DNA from 3 places in the Anoxybacillus sp. MB8 genome. Region 2 is predicted to be linked to each of the others. Evidence: predicted binding sites of a transcription regulator. Region 2 holds the regulator's gene; each other region holds the start of a gene.
What was found. The regulator Rex, encoded in region 2, represses fermentation and respiration genes when NADH is low (regulators of the CRP and FNR family bind a similar motif). The targets are predictions, from matches to a motif close to TTGTGAAATATTTCACAA.
Positions count from the first base shown of each region.

Region 1 (5,952 bases), on a different contig from region 2:
CATGGCGACATCGTGTATGTGAAAGATGCGAGGAGAGATTTTTTGTTTGCTCATCACCATGAACCGTTTCATTTTTATTTTGATGGATTGTATGCGTGTGTGCAGCTGTTTCATTTGTTAGCTATTGAACGTTGTTCTCTCCGCACGGTTATTTCGTCTATTCCAACGCTTCATTTATCATGTCGCGATGTGTATTGCCCGTGGAATGAACGTGCAGCAGTGATGCGTAAATTGTTAGAAGAATCGTATGACAAACATGTTGATTTCACAGATGGTGTAAAAGTGCACCATGAAGATGGGGCATGGACGCTTATTTTGCCAAAGGTAGATGAACCAACGTTAACGATTTATTCACAAGCAACAAACGCTCAAAAAGCAAAAGAATATACAAAATACTATATAAAGAAAATTCGGCAATATCAAAACGTGTAAAATTCATATGGAAATTGTTTAAGAAAAATGATATGATGGAAAGGTGTGATTACAATACTTTTGTTTGGAGGGAAAGAACGATGCGTGTAAATATTACGTTAGCATGCACAGAATGCGGCGAACGCAACTATATTTCAACAAAAAATAAGCGCAATAACCCAGAGCGTCTTGAATTGAAAAAATATTGCCCACGAGACAAAAAAGCAACAGTTCATCGTGAAACGAAGTAAGCAGTAGGATTTTTTTCCTGCTGCTTATTTTTTTATCAAATAGGGGGAAGGATAATGAATAAGAAACAATTACGACAACAAATGAAACAACGTCTCTTACATATGACAAAAGAAGAGCGGAAGAAAAAAGAGAACGTCATTTACGATATATTATTTCAGCAACATGGTTGGCAAAAGGCACAGATGATCGGTATCACGATTTCACGACAAATCGAAGTAGATACGATACATATTATTGAACGAGCGTGGCGAGAAGGAAAAAAGGTTGCGATTCCGAAATGCGATGTAGCAACAAAACAAATGACGTTTCGAGAAATTGATTGTTTTCAACAAATAGAACGCACTTTTTTTGATTTATATGAACCGATTGTAGAAGAAACGAGAGAAGTACAAAAACATGACATCGATTTGCTATTCGTTCCAGGTCTTGCTTTCGTTCGGCAAGGGTATCGTCTTGGCTACGGTGGAGGATATTACGATCGTTATTTAGTCGATTTTCCGAACGACACCCTTTCTATTGCGTACGATTGTCAAATTGTTTCTACGTTGCCGATTGAACAACATGATATTCCTGTTCAAAAGATGATTACGAATAAAGGAATAATCGTTTGTGAAAGCGAATTATAAAACAGCATAAGCGCTTTCATATTATACAGGAGAAAAAATTAACAAAATGTTAATAATTCATGCCTCATAAACTTTGTGAAACAGTGTACAATGTAATTGTGAAACAGATAAACAATGCACATATTGTAAAATGATATATAATGAAAGGTGGAAGGAATATGTCAAATAAAGTAAATCGTGTTGTTTTAGTTGGGACCGGTTTTGTCGGTTCAAGTTATGCGTTTGCCCTTTTAAACCAAGGGGTGACAGAAGAGCTTGTTCTTATTGATATTAATAAAGAGAAATCTGAAGGGGATGCGATGGACTTAAATCATGGTATGCCGTTCGCTCCATCGCCAACAAAAATTTGGTTTGGTAATTATGAAGACTGCAAAGATGCAGACATTGTTGTGCTAACAGCAGGGGCAAATCAAAAGCCAGGGGAAACACGATTAGATTTAGTGGAGAAAAATACGAAAATTTTCAAAAACATTATTGATCAAGTTATGGCGAGCGGATTTAATGGCATTTTTCTTGTCGCAACCAATCCAGTTGACATTTTAACATATGCAACATGGAAGTTTTCTGGCTTACCGAAAGAGCGCGTCATCGGTTCAGGAACAATTTTAGATACAGCTCGTTTCCGTTATTTGCTAGGGGAATATTTCGATGTCGATACACGTAACGTACATGCTTATATTATTGGGGAACATGGCGATACAGAATTGCCTGTTTGGAGCCATGCATTTATCGGCTGCCGCCCAATTGCTGATATGATGAAAGAAAAACCACAATATAAACAAGAAGATTTAGATAACATTTTTGTGAACGTACGCGATGCTGCGTATCAAATTATTGAACGAAAAGGTGCGACGTACTACGGCATTGCGATGGGACTTGTTCGTTTAACGAAAGCGATTTTACAAAACGAAAATAGCGTCCTTACTGTTTCGGCTTACTTAGAAGGACAATATGGCCAAAACGATATGTACATTGGCGTACCAGCGATCGTAAATCGTAACGGGATTCGTGAAGTCGTCGAATTGCAATTGAACGAAGAAGAAAAAGAAAAATTTACTCACTCTGCCAATGTGTTAAAAGATGTAATGAAACGCGTTGGGTTACAATAGGTTGTCTCATGATGAGGCAACCTTTTTATAATTTTGATGGGAAAAGGGAACGGTAAACGTGAGGAGGGTGATCATATTGAATGGAAAAACATTGATTGTCACTTTAGTCGCTGGGCTTGTTCTTTATCGATTTCGCTATCGAGTATTGAATGAAATATTGAAGCGAGAAGCGGTTCAAAAGCGGGTCATCCAATGGGGAATGTCCATTCCGTTTATTCGCCATCGTCTTGTGCCAACATTGTTTTTGCAAAAGTACAAATAGTTGCGCTTTGTAACAGAGTGTGGTAAAAGAAGGGTATGATAGCGAAGGGAGAGGAAAGGTTGAGCATTCGCTTTGACTTTGTATATTGGCAAATGATGTTTCAATTTTTGCAAGCGAACTATGAAATCGTGTATTTATCGCCTGATGAACGCGAAGTTTGGTTGCAATCTACACGTGAGCGAAAGGCACCACTCGTTCGTCTCGTTCGTACGGACATGGATTGGAGCGTATCGTTAAAAAATGATATGCAACGCGCCATGACTGCCGTTGATGAATGGCGGAGGCGACAATTTCGTCGGCAGCTTCAAGTCGTTAACATATATGCTATGATGTACCCTCCTGTTGACGATTGGGAACTATACGTTCATCGGCCGTTAACGACTGAACGAGTACATATGAAAACATTTGTGATGCATATAAACAATATGTATGCCGTGCTACATGAACTAAACATGTTGTTTCATCAATCATTGAAAGTATATGTACCTGATGATTCTCCGATGTTACAACATGAATTACAAACGTTTAAACAACACGTATTATCGTTTGCTGAGCGAATGTATGAAAAGGAACGGAGCATATTTGAGCGCGGAAAAGCGAGATGGACATACGTATTTATTGCTTTACAAATCGTCATGTTTTTTATTTTAGAATGGAACGGTGGAAGTACAAATACGTTGACACTTATTGAATACGGTGCAAAATTTAACCCGCTCATTTTGCAAGGGGAATGGTGGCGCTTTTTTACGCCGATCGTTTTGCATATCGGTTTTGTACACTTGTTTATGAATACGTTTGCATTGTACTATTTAGGTCCGCTCGTTGAAAAACTGTACGGTTCGCTCCGTTTTTTATTCATTTATCTTTTTGCTGGTTTTTCAGGTTCACTCGCTAGCTTTTTATTTTCACCGTCCGTATCTGCGGGAGCGTCTGGGGCGATTTTCGGCTGTTTTGGAGCTTTGCTATATTTCGGAAAGGCGCATCCACATTTGTTTTTTCGAACAATCGGCATGAATGTGTTGACGGTCATTGGGATTAATTTAGCGTTTGGTCTCGTTGTTCCAAATATTGATAATGCTGGCCATATTGGCGGCTTAATCGGTGGATTTTTAGCTGCAAGCATTGTCCATCTCCCGAAAGAGCGTGCCCGTCTTGGACAATGGTTGGCTACTTTGTTCACAGCGGTCGTTACGGCAATTTGTTTATATATTGGCTTTCAACGACCGCCAGCAGATCAAGCGCAACTCATTCTTGCATTGTCCAAACAGTATATTGATGAACGGGAATACGGTCAAGCCGAACAAATGTTGACAATCATCAATGAACGAGATGAGCAAGCATACAAAGCAGATTTTTTACGTGCGTATATTCGTATTCAACAAAAAGATTACGATGCTGCGAAACAGTATTTATATGCTGCCATTGAAAAAAACGACCGTTTTCATGAAGCATTTTATTATTTAGCGTTATTGTATGCAGAAGAAAAAAATTACGAAAAAGCAAAACAAGCAGTAGAACGTGCATTGCACATTCATCCAGACGATGAACAATATAAACAATTATTGTTTGAAATCGAGCAATTGCTTTAATATGATCAGTTCTCCATCTGCTGTTTCTGTCACGACAAACAGCTGGCTGTAATCTTTTTTAATTAAAATAAGCGGAACGGTGCTACCGATTGGGGATTCCATCGAACCGTTCTGTTTTTTTATGCCTAAAAAATAATTTTTGTATAGTCCTTCCCATAAGTTTCCGATCATCGTCTCTGTTTCATTTGTCGTTAAATCCATAAACGGCTGTTCATTATATTGAACAAGCTCAGTTAAGTACAAATGGTAATAATCGTTCTTTGATAAGATGGTTGCCATTTGGTTAGCAGCTTTGTTGACAATGGCTTGTGTTTGTTTATTTAATGTGCTAGCCCATTTTTTTTGTTCGTTTGTCGCTGGCTTGCGAAACGATTGAAGCGGGGCAAAGGATGAGTCTATCACATATAATGCATCTCCGCTCATTTTTTGACTACTTCGAATATCATTGCCGTTATGCAACTCTCCTTGATGGTATGAAATAGCTTGAAATAATCGACTTCCTTTTTGTTCGAGCTGTTTTTGTTGAATAAGTTTTTTTCCGTTTTCTTTCCATTTCGATTGGAGAGCAATAAGCCGCCCATTAGCAAATAACAAAGAAATATCTTGTCGTAAGTAAGCGGTTCGATCGAGCGATGAAGTGACGATCCAATCGATGATGTAGCGTGTTTCTTTCTTTTTTGGGTGCAACGATAATTTCGTTTGAGCCTGTGTAAAGCGAACAGTTGGATCGATCGGAAAAAACATAATCGTCTCACGAGCTGGTCGCTCAAGCGTTTGGATAATAACGACAAACACGAACAGCAATATAAAAAGTGATAATAGACGTTTCATCTCATTCCTCCGGTCAAGCTTACATTTATAAAAAATGTATGTGTGCATAAAAGGAAATATGTATGAATGAATGGCGATATGTCAAAGATGGATGGTAGTAAATGTAAGGTAGGTGATGGAAGTGAATCAAGTATCTTCACGTCTTTCAGAAAACGTTTCATATATGAAAGAAAAGCTTGGGATAGGGAAAAGTTTTGACGTCATTTATTTAGATGTGCATTATGCTGGAAAAGATATGGCATTATTTATGATTGACGGATTTGTCAAAGATGATATTCTCCATTACTTAATGAAATTGTTATCTGAATTACCGGATGGGGCGTTAGATGAGCAACCGTTAAATAAGTTATTAAGAACGCATCTTCCATATGTTGAATTGGATGAAACAGATAATTTCGAGCGAGTCATCGATGGCGTGCTTGCAGGACCGACAGCTTTGTTCGTAGATGGGATGGCAAAGGCAATTTTAATTGATGCACGCACATATCCAGTACGCGGACCGCAAGAACCAGATATGGAACGTGTCGTTCGGGGGGCACGTGATGGGTACGTGGAAACTATTGTATTTAACACAGCATTAACGAGACGACGAGTACGCGACCGTTCATTACGGATGGAATATATGCAAATTGGCCGCCGTTCAAAAACAGATGTATGTGTTTGTTATATTGAAGATATTGCAAATTCGACGATTGTTGAAGAAGTAAAACAATCATTAGCGAAAATTGATACAGACGGTTTGCCGATGGGAGAAAAAACGGTGGAGGAATTTATTTCGGGAAGGCACTTCAATCCGTATCCTGTCGTTCGATATACAGAAAGGCCAGATACGGCTGCTGCTCATTTATATGAAGGGCACGTGCTTATTTTTG
Region 1 covers NZ_RXXX01000010.1:27,535-33,486, reverse strand. Annotated here, with positions in the region: gene EKC99_RS05605 (sugar phosphate nucleotidyltransferase) at 1-432, shown strand, start outside; gene rpmG (50S ribosomal protein L33) at 513-662, shown strand; gene EKC99_RS05595 (5-formyltetrahydrofolate cyclo-ligase) at 717-1,289, shown strand; gene EKC99_RS05590 (L-lactate dehydrogenase) at 1,448-2,398, shown strand; gene EKC99_RS05585 (hypothetical protein) at 2,475-2,660, shown strand; gene EKC99_RS05580 (rhomboid family intramembrane serine protease) at 2,696-4,249, shown strand; gene EKC99_RS05575 (hypothetical protein) at 4,220-5,080, opposite strand; gene EKC99_RS05570 (spore germination protein) at 5,244-5,952, shown strand, end outside.
Region 1: a site for Rex is predicted at 1,363-1,380, ahead of EKC99_RS05590 (L-lactate dehydrogenase). Genes of this name have one in related genera too.

Region 2 (5,952 bases):
GGATAATGTGGAAAAGTGCGTGAATAACTTATATTTAGATGTTTTTTCTGTGGATATGTTTGTGTAAAAAGATGAGCTAGTCCACAAATGGAGCTAGCTCATCATTATTGTTGTAAAAGTTCCCATTGTTCGAATAATTCATCGAATTTTTGTTTCAGTTGTTCAATTTTCGCTTGTGTATCTCGGGCTTTTTCATAGTCGTTGTAGCAGGAAGGATCATATAATTGTTGTTCATACGTTGCAATTTGTTGCTCGAGTTGTTCCATTTCTATTTCTAGCTGCTCTATTTTTCGTTTTCGTTGTCTCTCTAATTTTTTTCGTTCTTTTTCTTCTTCATATGAGCGTTTTAGTGACGATGATTCGTCCGTTGTCGTCTCTTGAGCGATTTGTCCAAGTTCGAGTAGCTCTGCTTTTTTCGCCACGTAATAATCGTAGTCCCCTAAATATTCAATGAGACCGTCTGTGGATAACTCGTATATTTTTGTTGCGATTTTGTTAATAAAATAACGGTCGTGAGAAACGAAGATAATTGTTCCTGGGTATTCAATAAGCGCTTGTTCTAGCACTTCTTTGCTGTCTAAATCTAAATGGTTTGTCGGTTCGTCTAACACTAATACGTTGGCTTTTTTCATCATTAGTTTGGCGAGAGCGAGCCGGGCTTTTTCACCGCCACTTAATGTTTGCACTGGCTTCAATACATCGTCACCAGAAAATAAAAAGTTTCCGAGAATCGTACGAATTTCTTTTTCCGTCTTTAATCGATCTTCATCCCATAGTTCATCGATGACACGTTTGTTCGATGTTAATTGAGCTTGTTCTTGATCGTAATACCCAATTTGTACATTTGTTCCGTAGCGTAGTTCCCCATGTTTTACAGGGAGTTGCTTAATGATCGTTTTTAAAAGAGTCGATTTTCCAATTCCATTTGGCCCAATAAGTGCGATGCTATCACCGCGAGTGACACGAAATGAGAGGTTTGTTGCGATGATTTGATCATAACCAATGGCTAAATTGGTAGCTGTTAATACGTCATTTCCGCTTGGGCGTTCAATTTCGAAGCGAAACGATGCCGATTTTTCATCACCGAGCGGCTTTTCAATGATATTCATTTTTTCTAGTTGTTTTCTTCTGCTTTGAGCTCGCTTTGTTGTCGATGCACGGGCAATATTTCGTTGAATAAAATCTTTTAATTTTGAAATTTCTTCTTGTTGTTTTTCGTACAGTTTCAATTGTTGTTCAAATTGTTCCGCCCGTTGTTGTAAATAACTTGTATAGTTTCCAACGTATTTTTTTATTTTTGTGCGTGATAATTCATACACTTGTGTCACGATTTGGTCAAGAAAATAGCGATCGTGTGAGACGATAAGAATGGCCCCATCATAATTTTTTAAATATTGTTCAAGCCATTGCAATGTTTCCATATCTAAATGATTTGTTGGTTCGTCTAAAATCAACAAATCTGGTTTAGCTAGAAGCAGTTTGCCGAGCGCTAGCCGCGTTCGCTGTCCACCGCTTAACGTGGATACTTTTGTTGTGTAGTCATACTGAGAAAAGCGGAGGCCATGAAGCACAGAACGAATATCGGCTTCATATTGATAGCCACCTTTTTCTTTAAATTCCATTTGTAAACGGTCGTAATGCTCAAGTAAGCGCTCATAGTCGGCACCGTGCAAGCTCATTTGTTGTTCTAGGTCACGCAATTGTTTTTCCATTTGTTGAAGCGGGGCAAACACATCGAGCATTTCTTCCCAAATGGAGCGATGGGCGTGCAAACCAGTATATTGATCTAAGTAGCCAATTGTTACGTGTTTCGGTTTAATCACTTCCCCTGTGTCATATGACAATTGGCCGGCAATGATTTTTAATAATGTCGATTTTCCTGCACCATTTCTTCCAACTAACGCGATACGGTCTTTTTCTTGTATTTCAAGCTTAATGTCTGATAAAACTTGTTCCGCCCCATATGATTTGGATAGTTGATTTACTTGTAAAATGATCATCATTTTTCACCTCAATCTTCTTTTGATAGTGTAACGTACTTTCTTGATGTTCGGCAACACTAGTGTACGAATAACAAATTTGACAAAAATAATAATAAAGGGTACAAAGGAAAGACAGAATGAAAAAAATAGTGTATAGTTTAAAAGTGGGGAGAACTTTTCAGACGTATAGGAGAGAAAAATGAAAGCGCTAACTATTTGTGAAAGGAAATGTGGGGGATTGACTCGTGAATAATGAACAACCAAAAATTCCGCAGGCGACCGCAAAGCGACTACCGTTGTATTATCGTTTTTTGAAAAACTTGCATGCATCAGGAAAGCAGCGTGTATCTTCAGCGGAGTTAAGTGAAGCCGTAAAAGTCGATTCAGCAACGATTCGCCGTGATTTTTCATACTTTGGTGCGCTTGGAAAAAAAGGATACGGTTATAATGTAAATTATTTGCTGTCGTTTTTCAGAAAAACGTTGGATCAAGATGAAACGACAGAAGTAGCGTTGTTCGGTGTCGGTAATTTAGGTACGGCATTTTTAAATTACAATTTTAGCAAAAACAATAATACGAAAATTGTGATGGCATTCGATGTAGATCCAGATAAAGTAGGAACGGAAGTCGGAGGAGTGCCTGTTTATCATTTAGATGAATTGGAAGAAAAACTAGGTGGGATTACGGTAGCCATTTTAACCGTTCCAGCCCAAGTTGCCCAACCGATTACCGATCGGCTTGTCCAAAAAGGCATTAAAGGGATTTTAAACTTCACGCCTGCTCGTCTGCATGTACCTGAACACATTCGTGTTCATCATATTGATTTAGCGGTCGAATTGCAGTCACTTGTTTACTTTTTAAAACATTACGGAAATGAGTAAACCTCCCATTTACGAGCGGGAGGTTTTTTTCAATAAAGAACGAATAGCGGTGCCAAAATCTAATGTAGCAATAAGAATAAATAGCATCGTTGTGACGTCCCAAATGCCATCGTCAGCACTATCAACAGCAAAATAAGTGAATAAAATGCCCATCAAAAAGTAAAACAACGGCTCAGACTTCATGAAAACAGCCTCCAAATCACGAATTGCATTTGTTCTGCTTCTTTCATTATCTTTTCAATTTCTTCAGCAAATAACGTTTGAATAGCAACGACAAATGTATTCATCAGTACATGTGCTGCAATAGGGACGAGAATACGCTTTGTTTTCACATATAAGAAAGCAAATACAAATCCCATCGTTGCATAAAGAAGCAAATGTTCAAACTCTAAATGAACGACAGCAAATAAAAGGGAACTGACAGTTGCTGATAAGAAAAAGTTATATTTTTGATACAGCGTTCCAAAAATAATTTTTCGAAAAATGATTTCTTCTAAAATCGGTCCGACGATCGAAGTGACGAGCATAAGCGCTGGTGTTAGCTTCACCATCTCAACAATGCGTCTCGTATTTTCGGACCCCATCTCGACGCCAAATACGTGCATCTCAATATTTGCTGCGATGCCTTGAGCGAAAAGGGCAAGAAAGAACCCGCCAATTCCCCAAAAAATTGACGTTCCGATAGATGCTTGATGGCGATCGTACGAATATTTCATATCTTCTCTCATGAAATAAAGAACGAAAAGAAAAGCGATCGAGAAGCTAATGACAGCCCAATAACCTGAGGCAATGGATAGAGCGACTTCTTTATTTGATGCGTCAACAAATCCGCTATGTGCAAGCAAAGGAACGCCAATTAAACTAGATAACTGCATGGCGATGTATGTAATAATGACATACCAATATTGCTTTTTCACGTGTTCAACCCCTTTTGACAAAATGAGTACTTTTTCATTTTACCATATTTTTTGTATGAATTTCGAAAGGAAAGACATAATGAAAAAGGGAAAGATTTAGTGAAAAATTTTTAACTTCCTACTTGAAAAATTGAAAAAAGTTCATTAATATAATAAGTGTGTTAGCACTCAATGATGATGAGTGCTAATAACGGAACGAAAATCTAATTAAGGAGGTCGTTTGCCGTGTTGAAGCCACTAGGTGATCGTATTGTCATTGAATTAATTCAAACTGAAGAAAAAACAGCGAGCGGAATTGTTTTACCAGACACAGCGAAAGAAAAACCACAAGAAGGAAAAGTTGTTGCAGTTGGTTCAGGCCGTGTTCTTGACAATGGTGAGCGTGTAGCTCCAGAAGTGAGCGTTGGTGACCGCATCATCTTCTCAAAATATGCGGGTACAGAAGTGAAATATGATGGAAAAGAGTACTTAATCTTACGTGAAAGCGACATTTTAGCTGTGATTGGTTAATCGTTCGCCTGATAACATATAAAGCATACAAAAATACTTAACAAAAATGATTATCAAGGGGGTAAGATGTATGGCAAAAGAAATTAAATTCAGCGAAGAAGCTCGTCGTGCGATGTTACGCGGTGTAGATAAATTAGCTGATGCAGTCAAAGTAACATTAGGTCCAAAAGGTCGTAACGTTGTATTAGAGAAAAAATTTGGTTCGCCACTCATTACAAATGACGGTGTAACAATCGCGAAAGAAATTGAATTAGAAGATCCGTTTGAAAATATGGGTGCGAAGCTTGTTGCGGAAGTAGCAAGCAAAACAAACGATGTTGCTGGTGACGGTACAACAACAGCGACTGTATTAGCACAAGCGATGATTCGTGAAGGTTTGAAAAACGTAACAGCTGGTGCGAACCCAATGGGCATTCGCAAAGGTATTGAAAAAGCTGTTGCTGTTGCAGTAGAAGAATTAAAAGCGATCTCTAAACCAATTGAAGGCAAAGACTCAATCGCTCAAGTTGCAGCGATTTCTGCGGCTGACGAAGAAGTTGGTCAATTAATCGCAGAAGCAATGGAACGCGTTGGTAAAGACGGCGTCATTACATTAGAAGAGTCTAAAGGTTTCACAACAGAATTAGATGTTGTGGAAGGTATGCAATTTGATCGCGGTTATGTATCTCCATACATGATCACAGACTCTGATAAAATGGAAGCTGTATTAGAAAATCCGTACATCTTAATTACAGATAAAAAAGTTTCAAGCATTCAAGAACTTCTTCCTGTATTAGAGCAAGTTGTTCAACAAGGCAAGCCATTGTTAATCATTGCTGAAGATGTAGAAGGCGAAGCGCTTGCAACATTAGTTGTGAACAAGCTTCGCGGTACATTCACAGCTGTTGCAGTAAAAGCGCCTGGCTTCGGTGATCGTCGTAAAGCGATGCTTCAAGATATCGCGATTTTAACAGGTGGTGAAGTGATCACAGAAGAGTTAGGTCGCGAATTGAAATCAACAACAATTGCTTCACTCGGTCGCGCAGCGAAAGTTGTTGTAACGAAAGAACATACAACAATTGTTGGTGGCGCTGGTCGTGCAGAAGACATTCAAGCACGCATCAACCAAATCCGTGCTCAATTAGAGGAAACTACTTCTGAGTTTGATCGTGAAAAATTACAAGAACGTTTAGCAAAATTAGCTGGTGGTGTTGCGGTAATCAAAGTTGGTGCTGCAACAGAAACAGAATTGAAAGAGCGCAAATTACGCATTGAAGACGCATTAAACGCAACACGTGCCGCAGTTGAAGAAGGTATCGTTGCCGGCGGTGGTACAGCGTTAATGAACGTATACAGCAAAGTTGCAGCTATTGAAGCTGAAGGTGACGAAGCAACGGGTGTGAAAATCGTTCTTCGTGCAATCGAAGAGCCAGTTCGTCAAATCGCACAAAACGCTGGTTTAGAAGGCTCTGTCATCGTAGAGCGCTTAAAAACAGAAAAGCCTGGCATCGGCTTCAACGCAGCAACTGGCGAGTGGGTTGACATGATCGAAGCAGGTATCGTTGACCCAACAAAAGTAACTCGCTCTGCACTTCAAAATGCAGCGTCTGTTGCCGCTATGTTCTTAACAACTGAAGCGGTAGTTGCTGACAAGCCAGAAGAAAACAAAAATACACCAGGCAT
Region 2 covers NZ_RXXX01000059.1:111-6,062, forward strand. Annotated here, with positions in the region: gene EKC99_RS14165 (ABC-F family ATP-binding cassette domain-containing protein) at 105-2,000, opposite strand; gene EKC99_RS14170 (redox-sensing transcriptional repressor Rex) at 2,228-2,863, shown strand; gene EKC99_RS14175 (YdiK family protein) at 2,873-3,046, opposite strand; gene EKC99_RS14180 (CPBP family intramembrane glutamic endopeptidase) at 3,043-3,780, opposite strand; gene groES (co-chaperone GroES) at 4,006-4,290, shown strand; gene groL (chaperonin GroEL) at 4,361-5,952, shown strand, end outside.

Region 3 (5,952 bases), on a different contig from region 2:
AAACGAGAAAGAAAAATACAAGATTCATGAGTAAAACGAGAAGCGCATACGGCGTTAAAGCATGTGCCTGCGTACGTTTCGAATATGCGATAATGAAAGCAAATAAACTAAGCAAAAATGCCCATAGAAGAAGAGATCCTGCATTCCCTGCCCAAAGCGCGCAAAAACGGTAAAACCACGCTAATGATGAATTCGTATATGCGGCGACATATTTATACTCAAAATGGTTGGTTACTAGTAAATAAACAAGTAAACAAATTCCGATAGTCGCTGTAACAAAAACAGCAAAAACAGCACCTTTACCGCTCTCCACATACGTTTCTTTTTTCTTCTTTATCCCATATCCATACGCCCAAAGGCCATATAGTGAAAAAATAAAGCTAGCGATCATGGTTGTGTATCCCAATATATACATAAAGCACCGCCTCAATCTAAAAGTTTTTTATGCATTTCTTTATCGTAATTTTTCATATCCTCCCCTTCATATTTTGATGGGCATTTCGTCTGAAGTTTTTCAGCGTAAAATATGTTATTACGCCATTTTCCTTCGATAATGACGATGACTCCATCAGAAAAATTATCAGGTTTCGCCCCCGTGTAACGCACTTGGATCGTTTCTTTTTCATCATATAACTCAAACGATAATTGCGTACGTTTCGCATCCCATTGTACAGAAGATTGTTTGAGCATTCCTTGTGTTAACACATATTCATTTTCATATTGTTCGCTTTTTGTTAAATCTTTCAATTTCACTTCTACAACGCTTGCAGAAGGCATAGATGTAAATAACAACATACCAATGGCCAAAACGATGAAGCATATCCCAATGGCAATTTTTTTATTTCCCATTTTTCATCCTCCTTTTGTAAAGCGTAAAAATCATCGTTGTAATTGAAAATAAACTTCCGCCAACGACAGCACTAGCTACTAACATAGGTGGTAATGTTTTATTCTTTTGTTCTTTTTGATTTCCGTGATATTCATTAAGTAATTCGTACGTGGGACGCATATCTTCTCGAGAATATGTAATATCGAACGTTTTTACATCTCCTTGCTGGAGTTTTGTCAATTCATATAAATACATTCCCATTCCATAACTGTTTTCTTCATAATATTGTGGCGAAGGGGTTATTTTGAAACCATCCGCTTTCAATGGTTGGTAAAAAATGATTTTCATATGTTCAATAGGTAACAAATGATGATATGTGTAAGTGATCATCCGTTTCTTTTTTTCTAGCTTTATATTTTTTGTGTAGTATTCAATGACAACATCGTAACGCTCATTTGATTGAATTTCTTTATTTACTTCAAAAGAAATATACCCTTTTTCTAGATCAAGTACATAATCTATTTCTTCTGGCTCATCGTTTACATACTGAGCAACATACCCAATTCGGAACCCTTTTTCTTTTGTTGGAAGTGGGATGACGATTGCTCCTTTTTGTTTTTGTTTACTTACATTTCGAAACGAAAGATGCATTCCGACTAACACGGACGGCTTATTACTTCGATCGTTTGGATGATTTGCATACTCTGGCATCACTTGTATCAACGCATTTTCTAGTACAAAAACATTTTCTTGTGCAGCTACAGAATGAACACATATGAAAAATAAACAGGTAAAAATATATACATACTTTCTCATTGTTGTCCCCTCGTTTCTTTGAGCGATCTTCTACATTTAGTATAGAAAAATATTTGGAATTTTTGAGTATACATGATAATATTTTCACAATTTGTTCAATATCACATTTCATGAAAAATACAACATGAAATGTGATAAAGTTCATATTTCCCTTACTTTATTCGCGCTATAATTTTTTGTTAGAGCACAATCATAATGATCATTAATTCACAAACTATTTTTTTAAAAATATAGAATTAGTCACAATTTTTTCTTCGTTTCTGCAAAAAAAATGCACAATTTATTGTTATATACAATGTGAAACAAAAAAAATAAAGGAGGAAGCATATATGAGCATGACGCACTATATGGAGCTATTGGCCGTTAATCAACCATGGAATTTAATTTTATTCATGGCAATTCCCGTGATACTCGCTGAAACTGTTGCCATTACTGAATTAGCCATTCTTTTTACAAGACGTTTTGATGGAAACATTCGAAAAGTAAATAAAATATGTAGCATTATAGGTGGGATTTATTTTTTGTTTGTCTTCATTTATTTGTTCATCACAGCTGTCATTCCACTCACAATGAATGGGGAATGGAGAGGGTGGATTGATGTTATTGCTGTAACATTTTACTTATTAGGAGTTATCCCTCTCTTTGGATTAACTTTATTAGATTTACATGTTATTGGACGAAATTGGAGCGAAGAACAAAAATTAAAAATGCATGCTATATTCGTTGGTATTTTTTTAATTGTCGCTCATATCGCCATGATTTTTGGTATGTTAGATCCATCCCTCGGAAATGGGCAAGGACATCATATGAACATGTAAAAAAGGCCGGCTATTCGCCGACCTTTTCTTTTTGACGCCATGCTTTTGGGATGTAGATGCAGTACGGTTCGCTTGCTAAGTAGTCGCCTGTAACGGCATATGCTCTTGAACGCGACCCACCACAAACGTAACGAAATTCACATACCCCACATTTCCCTTTATATCCGTCTGGATTTCTTAACTGTTTGAAAATTGGAGAATGGCGATAAATATGAGATAACGATTGTTCACGTACATTCCCTGCTTTTACAGGCAATAGTCCACTTGGATATACGTCACCAATATGCGAAATAAATACAAAACCGTTTCCATCGTTTACTCCTTTTGGAGCACGCCCTAGTCCGTCTACTTGTCCAGTTAATCCTTTCATTAACACATCTTCATAACGAATGTCGCCATGAATTTGCTGTTCGCGCATTTTTTGTTGCAAAACAACGCGACGATAATGTTGTCCTGCTGTTGTTTTTATATCAAACGGTACACGTTTGCTCGTTTCGTAAAGCCAGCGAAACACTTTTTCATGCTCAACAGGCGAAATCATATCTGTCTCTTTTCCCCTGCCCGTCGGTACGAGAAAAAATACGCTCCAAAGCACGCAGCCGAGCTTTTCAACAAGTTGCACCATCTCGTCAAGCACATGAACGTTATAACGAGAGATGACTGTATTTATTTGGATTGGAATGTCGAGTTCGTGTAAATATTGAATCGCCTTCATCGTTAAATCAAATGAACCGGACGTCCCACGAAAGTGATCGTGAATATCCGCATTCGGACCATCTAAGCTAAATGCCCAACGAGCAAGGCCTACTTCTTTCGCTTTTCGGATAGCTTCTTTTGTCACGTTTGGGGTTGCACTTGGGGTCATTGATACACGAAGCCCTTTATCAATCGCATATTTAGCAATATCGTACACATCTGGACGCATAAGCGGATCTCCACCTGTAAACACGAGAAGAGGCTGATCCATCTCATAAATGTCATTAATCAATTGTTTTCCTTCTTCAAACGTTAATTCACGCGGATCGCGATGATACTGTGCTTCGGCTCGACAATGAAGACAATTGAGCTGACACGCCCTCGTTAACTCCCATATAACAATAAATGGATTTTTTTGAAAATCACGCATATTTCATCCCTCCGATTCGCTCACTACTTCTCATTGTACAAGAAGGAATGTTTATATCATGTGACATTGGTCACAAAAAATCATATCCATTTATCTTGTCACTGTTCTGACAAATATTCACGTTCTTGCTTTTCTGATATAAAACAGATAGTATATACGATATAAGGTATACAAGGAGGTGGGATATATGGCGAAAGTGCAAATTAAAGTGATGGATAACGGTTCATTTCGTGTAACCGGAGATGTTGAATTAATTGATATGGAAGGAAACAAGTTTGAAACGAAAGAAACATTTTCTCTCTGTCGTTGCGGGCTCTCACAAAATATGCCATTTTGTGATACAGCTCATAAAGGAAAATTTCAATCCGTCGTTCGCGCTCCGAAAAACGAATAAGCCCGGCTTTTATTCCGGGCTTGTCTTTTCAACGCTCCATAAGCGACATGCGCGCATTTAAAATTTGATTCGGGCTTTTTAATTGAAAACATCCTGCTCCATCAACAACATCAATCGTCATTTGTTCATCAAAAAAAATGAGCCGATGTTTTTCCATCCAAATAGGTATATCGTTTGTTTCAATCTCTACATCATGTTCGTCTAATTGATTGACAAGCAGTAACATAGGCACTCCGTTTACGGCACATCCGCAATCATCTGTATCGTATGTCAGCTTGACGTGCTTGTTTCCACGAACACGGCGAAGTTGTTCGATCGCCCGTTCTGTTATCGTAATTTTCACCATTTACACCTCGCTTACTTTTTTAAAAATGCCTGTTTTCCCATTTTTTCGATGACCGATGGAAATAATTGATACAATCGACTTCCTATATGCATCCAAAACGGCAAATTCACTTCGCGCGTCGGAGTAAGCATCACATCAACGATACGTTTTGCGACAAATTCAGGGCGGAGCATCCATCGTTTCACGTTTTTCACATATTCCCCAGACGTATCAGCAACGGTAAAAAAGTTTGTTTCGATCGGTCCAGGGTTCACAGCAGTGACAAAAATGCCATACATGGACGCTTCCATTCGCAAGCTATTTGTAAATCCAAGGACAGCATGTTTTGTTGCGGCATATACGCTCGATTTCGGCGTCGCAATTTTTCCTGCTTGAGATGCGACATTAATAATGTGGCCGGATCGTTTTTTCATCATATGTGTGTACACTTTTTTTGTACACGCGATCAATCCGAGTACGTTGACATCAAACATTTGCTTCGCTTCCAACAAATCAATATGCTCGACATAGCGAAACACACCGAATCCGGCATTATTGACGAGAATATCGATATCGACAGACGCAAGTAATCGATCAAATACAACATCTACTTCCTCTTGATTGCTGACATCTAACTGTTCATATAAGCAAGACATGCCGTACGTTTGTTCAATATGTTGCGCGATTTGCGCCAACTTTTCTTTTGAGCGAGCGAGCAATATCGGTATTCCTCCACGTTTAGCTACTTCGTATGCAATTTGTTCGCCAATGCCGCTCGACGCTCCTGTAATAACGACGTATTTCCCTGCTAAATTCATGATCTCACCACTTCGTACATATATATTTGATCATCTTTTTCTTTTTTCACTGCTCCGATCGCTTCTAAATAATCGAGTTGACCAATCGTTTCGGACATCGTCAATAAAAATTCACGTTCATATACGGACGGAAAAAGCGCACGACATACGTCAAATGCCGTCATTGGCTTTTCACTTAACAATTGCCATACATATTGTGCACGCTCTTTTTGTTTTTCAAGCCGCTTTTCGACAAGTGATGCAACATCTGTCACATCTTCTCCATGTCCTGTAACAATTGTGGCAATGTCGTAATTCAGTAGTTTTTTTAATGAATCGTTATATTGCAAAAGTGGTTTTGGGCGCTCTTGTTTCCCGATCGCAGGCGGCTCTAACAATGGATTAGATGAAATGGTCGCTAACAAATGATCTCCTCCAATCATCAAGCCATCTGCTTCACGATATAATACAATATGACTTTGTGCATGACCTGGCGTTTCGATAACCGTCCAGCCTTCAATCATATCCCCTTCTTTTACTTCTTGGGTGAGCGAGCGCTCGCACGAAAAACGGAGAGAGCGTCGAAAGTTTCCAAGTTTCGCGAGCCCTTCTTCTCCAATTCCACATTCAATTAAAAATTGCTCAAAATATTGTTGATGCCACGCAAAAAAAGCAGCATCTTTCGCAATCCACGGTGCAGCTTTGCGATGGCCAATAACGGGAAGCGACGGCGGTAAATAATCGAGTAAACCGACGTGATCTGGATGGTGATGTGTAATGATGACTTGCTCAATATCTTCCGGTTCATAGCCGAGTTCGCGTAATTCACGAACGAAGACATGCCATG
Region 3 covers NZ_RXXX01000001.1:96,311-102,262, forward strand. Annotated here, with positions in the region: gene EKC99_RS00580 (heme lyase CcmF/NrfE family subunit) at 1-415, opposite strand, end outside; gene EKC99_RS00585 (cytochrome c maturation protein CcmE) at 427-849, opposite strand; gene EKC99_RS00590 (hypothetical protein) at 839-1,645, opposite strand; gene EKC99_RS00595 (DUF6803 family protein) at 1,975-2,463, shown strand; gene EKC99_RS00600 (TIGR04053 family radical SAM/SPASM domain-containing protein) at 2,474-3,589, opposite strand; gene EKC99_RS00605 (CDGSH iron-sulfur domain-containing protein) at 3,777-3,983, shown strand; gene EKC99_RS00610 (iron-sulfur cluster biosynthesis family protein) at 4,012-4,329, opposite strand; gene EKC99_RS00615 (SDR family NAD(P)-dependent oxidoreductase) at 4,341-5,126, opposite strand; gene EKC99_RS00620 (MBL fold metallo-hydrolase) at 5,123-5,952, opposite strand, start outside.
Region 3: a site for Rex is predicted at 1,718-1,735, ahead of EKC99_RS00595 (DUF6803 family protein). Genes of this name have one in related genera too.